Regions from separate parts of the Bacillus sp. m3-13 genome, predicted to be linked through region 2. Evidence: predicted binding sites of a transcription regulator. Region 2 holds the regulator's gene; each other region holds the start of a gene.
The links. The regulator LexA, encoded in region 2, represses DNA repair genes until DNA is damaged. The targets are predictions, from matches to a motif close to CGAACATATGTTCG.
Positions count from the first base shown of each region.

Region 1: a site for LexA is predicted at 1,774-1,787, ahead of recA (recombinase RecA). Genes of this name have one in related genera too.
Region 3: a site for LexA is predicted at 1,323-1,336, ahead of uvrB (excinuclease ABC subunit UvrB). Genes of this name have one in related genera too.

Region 1 covers NZ_ACPC01000013.1:6,484-9,754, forward strand. The annotation lists gene rny (ribonuclease Y) at 1-336, opposite strand, end outside; gene recA (recombinase RecA) at 640-1,680, opposite strand; gene M313_RS0105675 (competence/damage-inducible protein A) at 1,927-3,171, opposite strand.
Region 2 covers NZ_ACPC01000014.1:22,843-26,113, forward strand. The annotation lists gene M313_RS0106260 (nucleoside hydrolase) at 1-574, shown strand, start outside; gene M313_RS0106265 (DUF421 domain-containing protein) at 682-1,305, shown strand; gene lexA (transcriptional repressor LexA) at 1,345-1,956, opposite strand; gene M313_RS0106275 (YneB family resolvase-like protein) at 2,095-2,769, shown strand; gene M313_RS0106280 (DUF896 domain-containing protein) at 2,815-3,045, shown strand; gene tkt (transketolase) at 3,138-3,271, shown strand, end outside.
Region 3 covers NZ_ACPC01000020.1:221,488-224,758, reverse strand. The annotation lists gene M313_RS0114920 (hypothetical protein) at 1-354, shown strand, start outside; gene M313_RS0114915 (DUF2198 family protein) at 434-658, shown strand; gene M313_RS0114910 (hypothetical protein) at 683-1,201, opposite strand; gene uvrB (excinuclease ABC subunit UvrB) at 1,415-3,271, shown strand, end outside.

The sequences.
Region 1 (3,271 bases), on a different contig from region 2:
TGCTACTTCTCGCTTATCAAGCGATTCATCTTTTCGATCCAGATTCTCTTCTTTTTGCATTAAACGATTTTCTTGTTTTTGCAGTTCGCTTCTACGGTCTCGAATATCACGTTCAGCTTCAGTTCGAAGTTTGTGAATTTCGTCCTTTGCTTCCAAAAGTGCTTCTTTTTTAAGCGATTCAGCTTCGCGTCTGGAATCTTCCACAATTTGATCTGCGACACTTCTTGCGCCAGCAATCTTCTGTTCTGCAATGGATTTACGAACATAAAAGCCAACAACTACACCGACGATTAGGGCAAGCAAAGCGGAGATAATAATTGGCATAAAATTATCCATCATTACACCTCCTCTTGCTATGAACTTTTTTCTTGCTAGATTTCATTGTCGGCATGTACATTGTAACAATGTTTGTCAATATACAGCTCAAGGGCTTTTGCTTTTTTATAGCTCTAAAATTCTAACAAAATGTAAATTATACATACTAATTGTAAATCTGTGAAAAATTATTGTCAAGCCTGTCCCGCTAAGGATATGACCTTTTTGGTAAACTAATCCTGTTTTTAATGATTTTTTTATAAATTTAGTGAAATTTTATAAAATTACAGGCCCTGTATTGATGTACAGGGCCTGGTTTGAGTATTAAAAATCTAATTCTTCTTGATCCATTTCTTCTTCCGCTGGTGCGGTTAAATCTTTATCCAATCCGTGATGATCACGGATTTGCTGGTGAATTTCTTTTAGGATATCTTTATTTTCTTTTAGGAATTGCTTTGCATTTTCGCGTCCTTGTCCAAGTCTTTCTTCATTGTAGGAATACCATGAACCACTTTTTTGGACAATATCCAAATCGGATCCCATATCAATTACTTCCCCTTCTCTTGAGATACCTTCACCGTACATGATATCCACTTCTGCTACTTTGAAAGGAGGAGCAATTTTATTTTTTACAACTTTAATTTTTGTTTTATTCCCGACAATATCATGACCTTGTTTCAACTGCTCAGCACGACGAACTTCTAAACGTACGGAAGAGTAGAATTTCAGGGCACGGCCACCAGGAGTCGTTTCCGGATTACCAAACATAACCCCGACTTTTTCACGAATCTGGTTGATGAAAATAGCAATGGTTTTTGATTTATTGATGGCACCAGAAAGTTTACGAAGTGCTTGGGACATTAAACGAGCTTGAAGACCAACGTGAGAATCTCCCATTTCCCCTTCGATTTCCGCTTTAGGTACTAGGGCCGCTACAGAATCGACAACGATAATGTCAACCGCACCACTTCTTACAAGAGCTTCTGCGATTTCCAATGCTTGCTCACCAGTATCTGGCTGAGAAAGAAGAAGCTCATCAATGTTTACGCCAAGTTTTTGTGCATATACTGGATCCAACGCATGCTCTGCATCGATAAACGCAGCCTGTCCGCCTTGTTGCTGTACTTCAGCGATAGCATGAAGGGCTACAGTTGTTTTACCAGAAGATTCAGGACCATATATTTCTACCACTCTGCCTCGAGGATATCCGCCAGCACCCAATGCAACATCCAATGCCAACGATCCACTTGGAATAGTGGAAATCTTACGTTCTGTTTGTTCCCCTAATTTCATTATGGAACCTTTTCCGAATTGCTTTTCTATCTGTTTTAACGCCATATCTAAAGCCGCTTTACGATCACTCACACAATTTCCTCCTCTTATCTATTAAACTAAATGATTAGTATCTATTAACTACTCTTACTATACCCTTTTTCAATTCGTTTGGCAACCAAAAAACGAACATCCATTCGGTTTTTTTATAGTGAGATTTTTGCGTAAAATATTGAATTTGCTTTAAGGGGAAAAAGGGATTTTGTGGGTGAGATTTTGGTGAAAATACAAAATTGGTTTTTTTGTCTCAAAAGAAAAAGCAGTTGAAGTTCCCCTCAACTACTTGAACAATTCTTTCAATAGGTAGTGGCAGCCATATTTAGCTGATCTATGTCTTATACCGTCTCTCGTTCCTGCTAGATGAATTTTATGAACGGTAGTTTCACCGTTAGGAAGGGCAATTCCGATAAACACTGTTCCAACAGGTTGATTATCCATTGTACCAGGCCCTGCAACTCCGGTAAAACTGATGCCGATATCTGTTTGCAGTAATTTCTTCACGCCGTTTGCCATTTCTTTTGCAGCCTGCTCACTTACTGCTCCATCGGTTTCAAGGGTGTGTTTTTTAACTCCCAGTACATTTTCCTTCACGCTATTAGTATAGCTGACAATGGCACCTTCAATCACTTCGGAGGCACCGGTGAAGCTTGTCATTTTCTCAGAGAACAAACCGCCCGTAAGGCTCTCGGCACTGCTTAGAGTGTAGTGGGAATCTTGAATCTTTTTAAAGAGAACAGAATAAATGGTATCTTCGTCATATCCAAAAAAGAATTCTCCCACTCTATCCAAGATCTCTTTTTCGCATTGATCTATTAAACGGTTTGCTTCATCAATAGATTGATGCTTTGCAGTTAATCGCAGTGTGACCTCGTTGTCTCCTGCTAGTGGAGCAATGGTTGGGTTTGTCTGCCTGTCAATGATATCTTCAATATCTGTTTCCAATTGTGATTCCCCAATACCAAAAAAGCGGAGCACTTTGGAGACAATTTGCTCTTTGACTCCAAGCTTATCTAGCAGGTACTCTCTGCCGTGGACTGAAAACATTGGCTGAAGTTCTTTTGGCGGACCAGGTAAAAGCATGTATGTATGAGAACCTTCAGTCAGCGCCATCCCCGGAGCCATTCCAAACTCGTTTACCAAAATAGAGGAGCCTTCTAAAACAAGCGCCTGCTTTTTATTGTTTTCACTCATCACTCGTTGTGATTTTTTATAATAATCCTTAATGTTGGTTAGAGCTTCTTCATCCATAACCAATTGTTTATCGAGCACTCTTGATATGGTTTCTTTAGTCAGGTCATCTTTGGTCGGACCAAGACCTCCAGTGAATATAAGAAGATTGGAACGTTGTTTTGCTGTTGTTATTACTTCTTCAAGTCTAGAAGGATTATCTCCGACCACTGTATGATAAAAGACGTTTATTCCTAATTCTGCAAGTTGTTTTGAAAGGTATTGGGCATTTGTATTACAGATTTGTCCCAATAGTAATTCAGAGCCTACAGCTATAATCTCTGCGTTTCTTATCATAGCACTCTCCCCTTTTACTGGTTCTGGATAACGTCGCTGTTGATCTCCGCAAACGGCTTCGCTTTCCGCGGGGCGACCTTGAGCCTCCTCACAACGCTTC
Region 2 (3,271 bases):
TAGACAAACATCCCTTGCTTTTGCATTTAACTTACGACCTGAACTTATGGATCAGGTTAAAGAGGTATATCTTATGGGTGGAGCGTTCATGGTTCCTGGTAATGTAACAGATGTGGCGGAAGCGAACTTTTGGGGAGACCCGATTGCTACCTCTGTAATTTTGAATAAAGCGAAAAAGGTATATATAACGCCACTAAATGTAACAAACAGGGCCATAGTTACTAGGGATATAGCGACATTCATTTTTGATCAAACTAGCAGTCCGTACAAATATCTTATTCCAGCTGTCACCAATTATTATGCTACATTCTACGACCAAGTGATGCCAGGTATAGATGGTTCACCGGTGCATGATGTATTCACTCTTTATTATCTATTAAATAAGGATAAAACATATACTATCCAAAGAGATGTAAGGGTTGCAGTTGTTGACGGGAACAGAGGGCAAAGTATAGCTGATTTAAGGATGGTATATAAGCAACCACAACGCGAGCATTATATAGCTATGGATTTTGATTATAATGATTTTATTAATGACTTTATTGAGGTGAACTTGAGAGACGCAAGCCAATAAAAACATGTAAAATTAAATAACTGATTACCCCCTTCTATTTATTGCTGAATAAAAAACAGCGACGGGATTATTATAAAAACATAATAATTCGATGGGGTGGTGAAGTAATGGATTTGAATTGGATTTGGAAAGCGGTTTTAATAACTATAATAGGGACATTTTTACTAAGAATTGCAGGCAGAAAGTCCATTTCGCAAATGACTTTAGCTCAAGTGGTAATCATGATTGGAATTGGTTCTCTGTTAATTCAACCTTTGGCAGGCAAAAGTATTTGGGTAACATTTGGTGTGGGTATTACTCTAGTAGTAACACTAGTGTTAATGGAGTTCCTACAACTAAAATCCGACATTTTTGAAAAGTTAATTACGGGTAAATCCAAGATGCTAATAGAAAATGGAAAATTAAATGAAAAAACATTAAAGAAATTGAGATTTACCATTGACCAATTGGAGATGAAGCTTAGACAAAATAGTATATCTAGTATAAGTGATGTTAAATGGGCTACTTTAGAGCCAAACGGTCAGTTAGGATTTGAGTTAACCGATCAAGCAAAGCCGATAACAAAGAAGGAATGGAGTCTCCTCTATCAAGAAATTCAACTCTTAAAAACAATGATTAATCCCTCAAGCAAACCAAGCCGTATTGAAAAAGAGGAAGAGGGAAATCTATTTACCGAAGTGAAGAATGGAAACCATAAACTAAAAGAACGTCCCAGTGAAACCCTTGATTAACTAAATTGATGAAAATAAAAAAGCCGATATACGGCTTTTTTAATGGATATTACGATATACTCCGATTACTTTACCAAGAATGCTCACATTTCGGACAATGATCGGTTCTAATGTAGAGTTTTCCGGTTGTAATCGGATATAGTCTTTTTCTTTAAAGAAGCGTTTGACAGTAGCCTCATCTTCTTCTGTCATGGCAACGACGATGTCTCCATTGTTAGCGGATTGCTGCTGACGAACGATAACATAGTCTCCATCAAGGATCCCGGCTTCGATCATGCTATCCCCCATAACCTCAAGCATGAAAACTTGTTCGTCTGGTGCCACATAGCGGTCAGGAAGCGGAAAGTAGTCCTCTACGTTCTCAATGGCTGTAATTGGCTGACCCGCAGTGACTTTACCGATGATTGGAACATTAACTGCAGATATCTTAGGTACCAGTTCGTCTTCCATAATCTCAATGGCTCTCGGTTTAGTAGGGTCTCGGCGTATGAGACCTTTGCTTTCTAGTCGTGCAAGATGACCATGAACCGTGGAGCTAGAAGCAAGTCCAACTGCTTCCCCAATTTCACGGACGGAAGGTGGATATCCTTTTGCTTGGACTTCTTTTTTTATGTAATCTAATATGTCCTGTTGCCTTTTTGATAGTTTCATATTCCGCACCTCTATCATTTATATTAGTGATAGTATAGCATGTTTTGGTATAAAATACAAACATAAGTTCGAATTATTGACAAGAATATACGTTCGCTTGATAATAATAGTTTAAAAGAATGATGGAGGAAATCATACATGAAGGGAATCATTTATTGTCGTGTGAGTACCAAAAAAGATACACAAGAAACGTCATTGTCCCGGCAAAGGGAAGAATTAGTTTCCTTAGCGGCAAACCGAGATATCGAAATCATTGAGATAGTGGAGGAACAGGCGAGCGGATATGATTTGGATCGTGAAGGGGTTTTTCAAATAATCGAGCTTATTTCAAGTCAACATATTGATGTCCTTCTAATTCAGGATGAAACAAGGCTTGGCAGAGGGAATGCAAAAATCGCTTTTTTACATTGGTTGAGAAAACACGAAATTAAGATATTTTCTATAACGGATAATGGAGAACTGAGATTATCTGATTCTGATTCGATGGTTATGGATATTGTGGCAATTGTTGAGGAATACCAAAGAAAGCTACATAATTTGAAAATAAAAAGAGGCATGCAACGTGCGGTTAAAAGAGGGTATGACCCCACCAAAAACCTGACAAACCTCCATATGAGCCCTGGCCGCGAGAAAATTGAGGTGCCGATTGAAGAGATAGTCAGACTGCGTACAAATAAACTCACTTTTCATGAAATCGCTGCCACATTGAGAGGGCTTGGGTATGAAGTTTCTAAAGCAACAGTAAATAGACGCTATCGGGAGTATATAGAAGAGAACGACACCGGTTTGCTTGTAAAAAAAGAACCTCTCTAGTAAGATAAAAGCATATCTTCACAAGGATGAAAGAAGGAGTTTTCTATGTTATCAAAAGAAAAAATAGCAAGAATCAATGCACTTTCCAAAAAGGCCAAAAGTGAAGGCCTTACAAAGGAAGAGACAGCTGAACAACAAAAGCTTCGTCAAGAGTATATCAAGACATTCCGAGCTTCCATGGAAAATACTTTGCAAGGTGTTACAATCGTGGATCCGGAAGGAAATGATGTCACTCCAGAAAAATTAAAGGATACTAAAAAGAATTTAAAGCATTAATCGCTTTTTTTCAGAACATTGGAACATACTATTTATGATAAAATAGAATTTTTCCATGAAAAAATAAGTTAAAGAGAGAAAGGGTGGATAAGATGACACAACATATAGATCAACTTTCCATTAATACAATCCGTACATTATCTATCGATGCAATTGAAAAGGCAAACTCTGGTCACCCAGGAATGCCAATGGGTGCTGCACCTATGGGATATTCTTTATGGACAAG
Region 3 (3,271 bases), on a different contig from region 2:
GAGACCGTTTCTGCGGAATTTGTTTTGAGTAATGTATCTACAGGAATGAGCAAGGTGGAGATTCGTAACATACTGGGAACCAATTATGTAGAGGTTGAACAGTCGATGGACAGTGGCCCCGTCTTTACTTTAAATCGGTACGACTTTCCAGTAAAGGAAGACTACGTTTTTGAATCTCCAATGGATGACTTGGATTTAGAAGGTGTACGAAGTGGAAAGATGAGAATGCAAGTTATGGTTAAATACGATGGTGAATTATTAAAAGGTTATTCTATAATTTTTAAAAAGGAAAATGGAAAAACAGTCATTCAAAATGTCTCTGGTGATGACATTCAGGTGATACAAGTAGATTAATTCTTATTATATAGAAGCCCCAAAACTGCTATACTAACTTTAGAAGATTTTCGGATGAGATAGAAAAGAGGTTTTCAGATTGTTAGTAAAGCTGGTTTTAGCGTTGATTATCCCTGCGCTGCTCGTGGTCCTTTTCACAAGAGTGACCTATAACCTTTACGTGGGTACAGGTTTGGCGGCAGCGCTCATTCTAGTTTCCATTCTTAAAGGACATGGGAACGAATGGTATGTTATTTTATTGGACGTCCTTTCTCTAGTGATCGGATTTTTGTATTCAAAGCGCATGGTAGGGAAATTTAAATAAAAAAGAGGGAGCGGCATTTCCGAGTTACGGAATGTCTGCTCCCTCTTTTGCTTGTCGTGCTGCATGTTGATAGTTGGCCAATTCTTCTTGCTCTTCAGTGGTCGTCGACTCGAGGCTGGCTGGCCTTACTACCCAAAGCGGGTCTTTGCCAAATGTCTCTCCGTATCCGGTGAGAACGCCTTCGAATGTCAGAACGTCCCCAACTTCTGGTGTATGATTTAATTCGTCTGCAAAAGTAACGAGGATTGCTGGTAGAAGCGGTTCCTGCAGCTCGTACGTTGAGTTGTTTTCTACACGTGTCACCGTAGCAGTCCACCTAATGGCTTTATCTTTATTATCTTTGATAAAATCATGCACATACTCGCCATCCACTTCACTGTAGGTTAGTTCTACCCCGGGATTTTCCAATGCACGTTCATCTAGATAAGGAAAGTCTAGCGTTTCTTCGGGAATATCGTTGAACGAACAGCCTGTCAGTAACATAATAATCCAACCTATGCAGAACAATTTTCTATAATTTTTCCTGATAAAAAACTTTTTCATTATAAATCTCCTCAAAACTAGTTTCCGATTCCTAATACATGATAATGATAAGAATATAGAAAACACTCTTAAAACGCAACAGACTCGGGTATAGAGAAAAAAGGATATTAATATAAAAAACCGAATATCAGTTCGTATTTTTGTTGTTTTGGGCATGTATTGTGGTAGAATATTGGTAGAGGTTAGATGAACGGAAATGGAGGCTTTTTGTGGATGGAACAATTTGAGTTAGTTTCTGGATATAAGCCGGATGGAGATCAGCCGACCGCGATCGCGGAGATTGTGGAAGGCCTTAAAAAGGGGAAAAAGCATCAGACGCTTCTTGGTGCTACTGGTACCGGTAAGACGTTTACTGTCTCCAATGTGATTCAGGCAGTAAATAAACCAACATTAATCATCGCCCACAACAAAACGTTGGCAGGGCAATTATATAGTGAGTTTAAGGAGTTCTTTCCTAACAACGCAGTTGAATATTTTGTTAGTTATTATGACTACTATCAACCCGAAGCGTACGTACCTTCCACTGATACTTTCATAGAAAAAGACGCAAGCATTAATGACGAAATTGACAAGCTTCGTCACTCAGCAACGGCTTCGCTTTTCGAGCGGAACGACGTAATTATCATCGCTAGTGTGTCTTGTATTTATGGATTGGGGTCACCGGAAGAATACCGCGATCTTGTCGTCAGCTTAAGAACAGGCATGGAAAAAGAACGGAATGTCTTGCTACGCGATTTAGTAGACATCCAATACAGCAGGAATGATATTGACTTCAAGCGCGGAACATTCCGGGTTCGTGGTGATGTAGTGGAGATTTTCCCAGCATCCCGTGACGAACATTGTATTCGTGTGGAATTTTTCGGAGACGAAATCGACCGCATACGAGAAGTGGATGCACTAACAGGGGAGATTCTTGGAGATCGTAACCATGTTTCCATATTCCCTGCATCTCACTTCGTAACCCGCGAAGAAAAGATGAAAAAGGCCATCGTCAATATTCAGGCAGAACTAGAGGAGAGACTGGAAGAACTTCGCGAAGCAGGAAAACTTCTAGAAGCTCAGCGACTGGAGCAGCGTACCCGATATGATCTGGAAATGATGGCGGAAATGGGTTTTTGTTCTGGAATCGAGAACTACTCCCGTCACTTGACACTCCGTCCTGCGGGCTCGACGCCATACACACTGATGGACTTCTTCCCGGAAGATTTTCTATTGGTCATTGACGAGTCCCACGTTACGCTTCCACAAATCAGAGGGATGTTCAATGGGGACCAGGCGCGAAAGCAAGTTCTAGTAGACCATGGTTTCCGCCTGCCGTCAGCAAAGGATAACCGTCCATTAAGGTTTGAGGAGTTTGAAAAGAAAACAGCCCAGCTTGTCTATGTTTCGGCCACACCAGGACCTTACGAGCTTGAGCATACACCAAAAATGGTCGAACAGATCATCCGACCGACCGGACTTCTTGATCCGATTATTGAAGTTCGTCCAATAAAAGGCCAGATTGATGATCTTATTGGTGAAATCCATAAACGTGTGGAAAAGGATGAAAGGGTCCTTGTCACCACCTTGACGAAGAAGATGTCTGAAGATCTTACAGCATACTTAAAAGAGCTAGGTATTAAAGTTGCGTACTTGCATTCTGAAATCAAGACGCTTGATCGGATTGAAATTATTAGAGAATTAAGGATGGGGAAACACGATGTTCTGATCGGGATCAACCTATTGAGGGAAGGTCTCGATATTCCGGAAGTGTCGCTTGTCACCATTTTAGATGCGGACAAAGAAGGTTTTCTCCGTTCCGAACGATCCTTGATTCAGACCATCGGACGTGCGGCACGTAACTCAAACGGTAAAGTCATCATGTATGCAGATAAAATAACGAAATCCATGGATATTGCTTTAAATGAAACAAAGCGTCGCCGAGAAATCCAGGAGGCTTATAACCTGGAGCATGGCATCACGCCGACAACGATTAAGAAAAAAGTTCCGGAACTTATCCGCGCGACATTTGTCGCCGAGGAAGATGGCAATTACGATGGCAAAGCACCGTCACTAAGACCGAAAAACAAG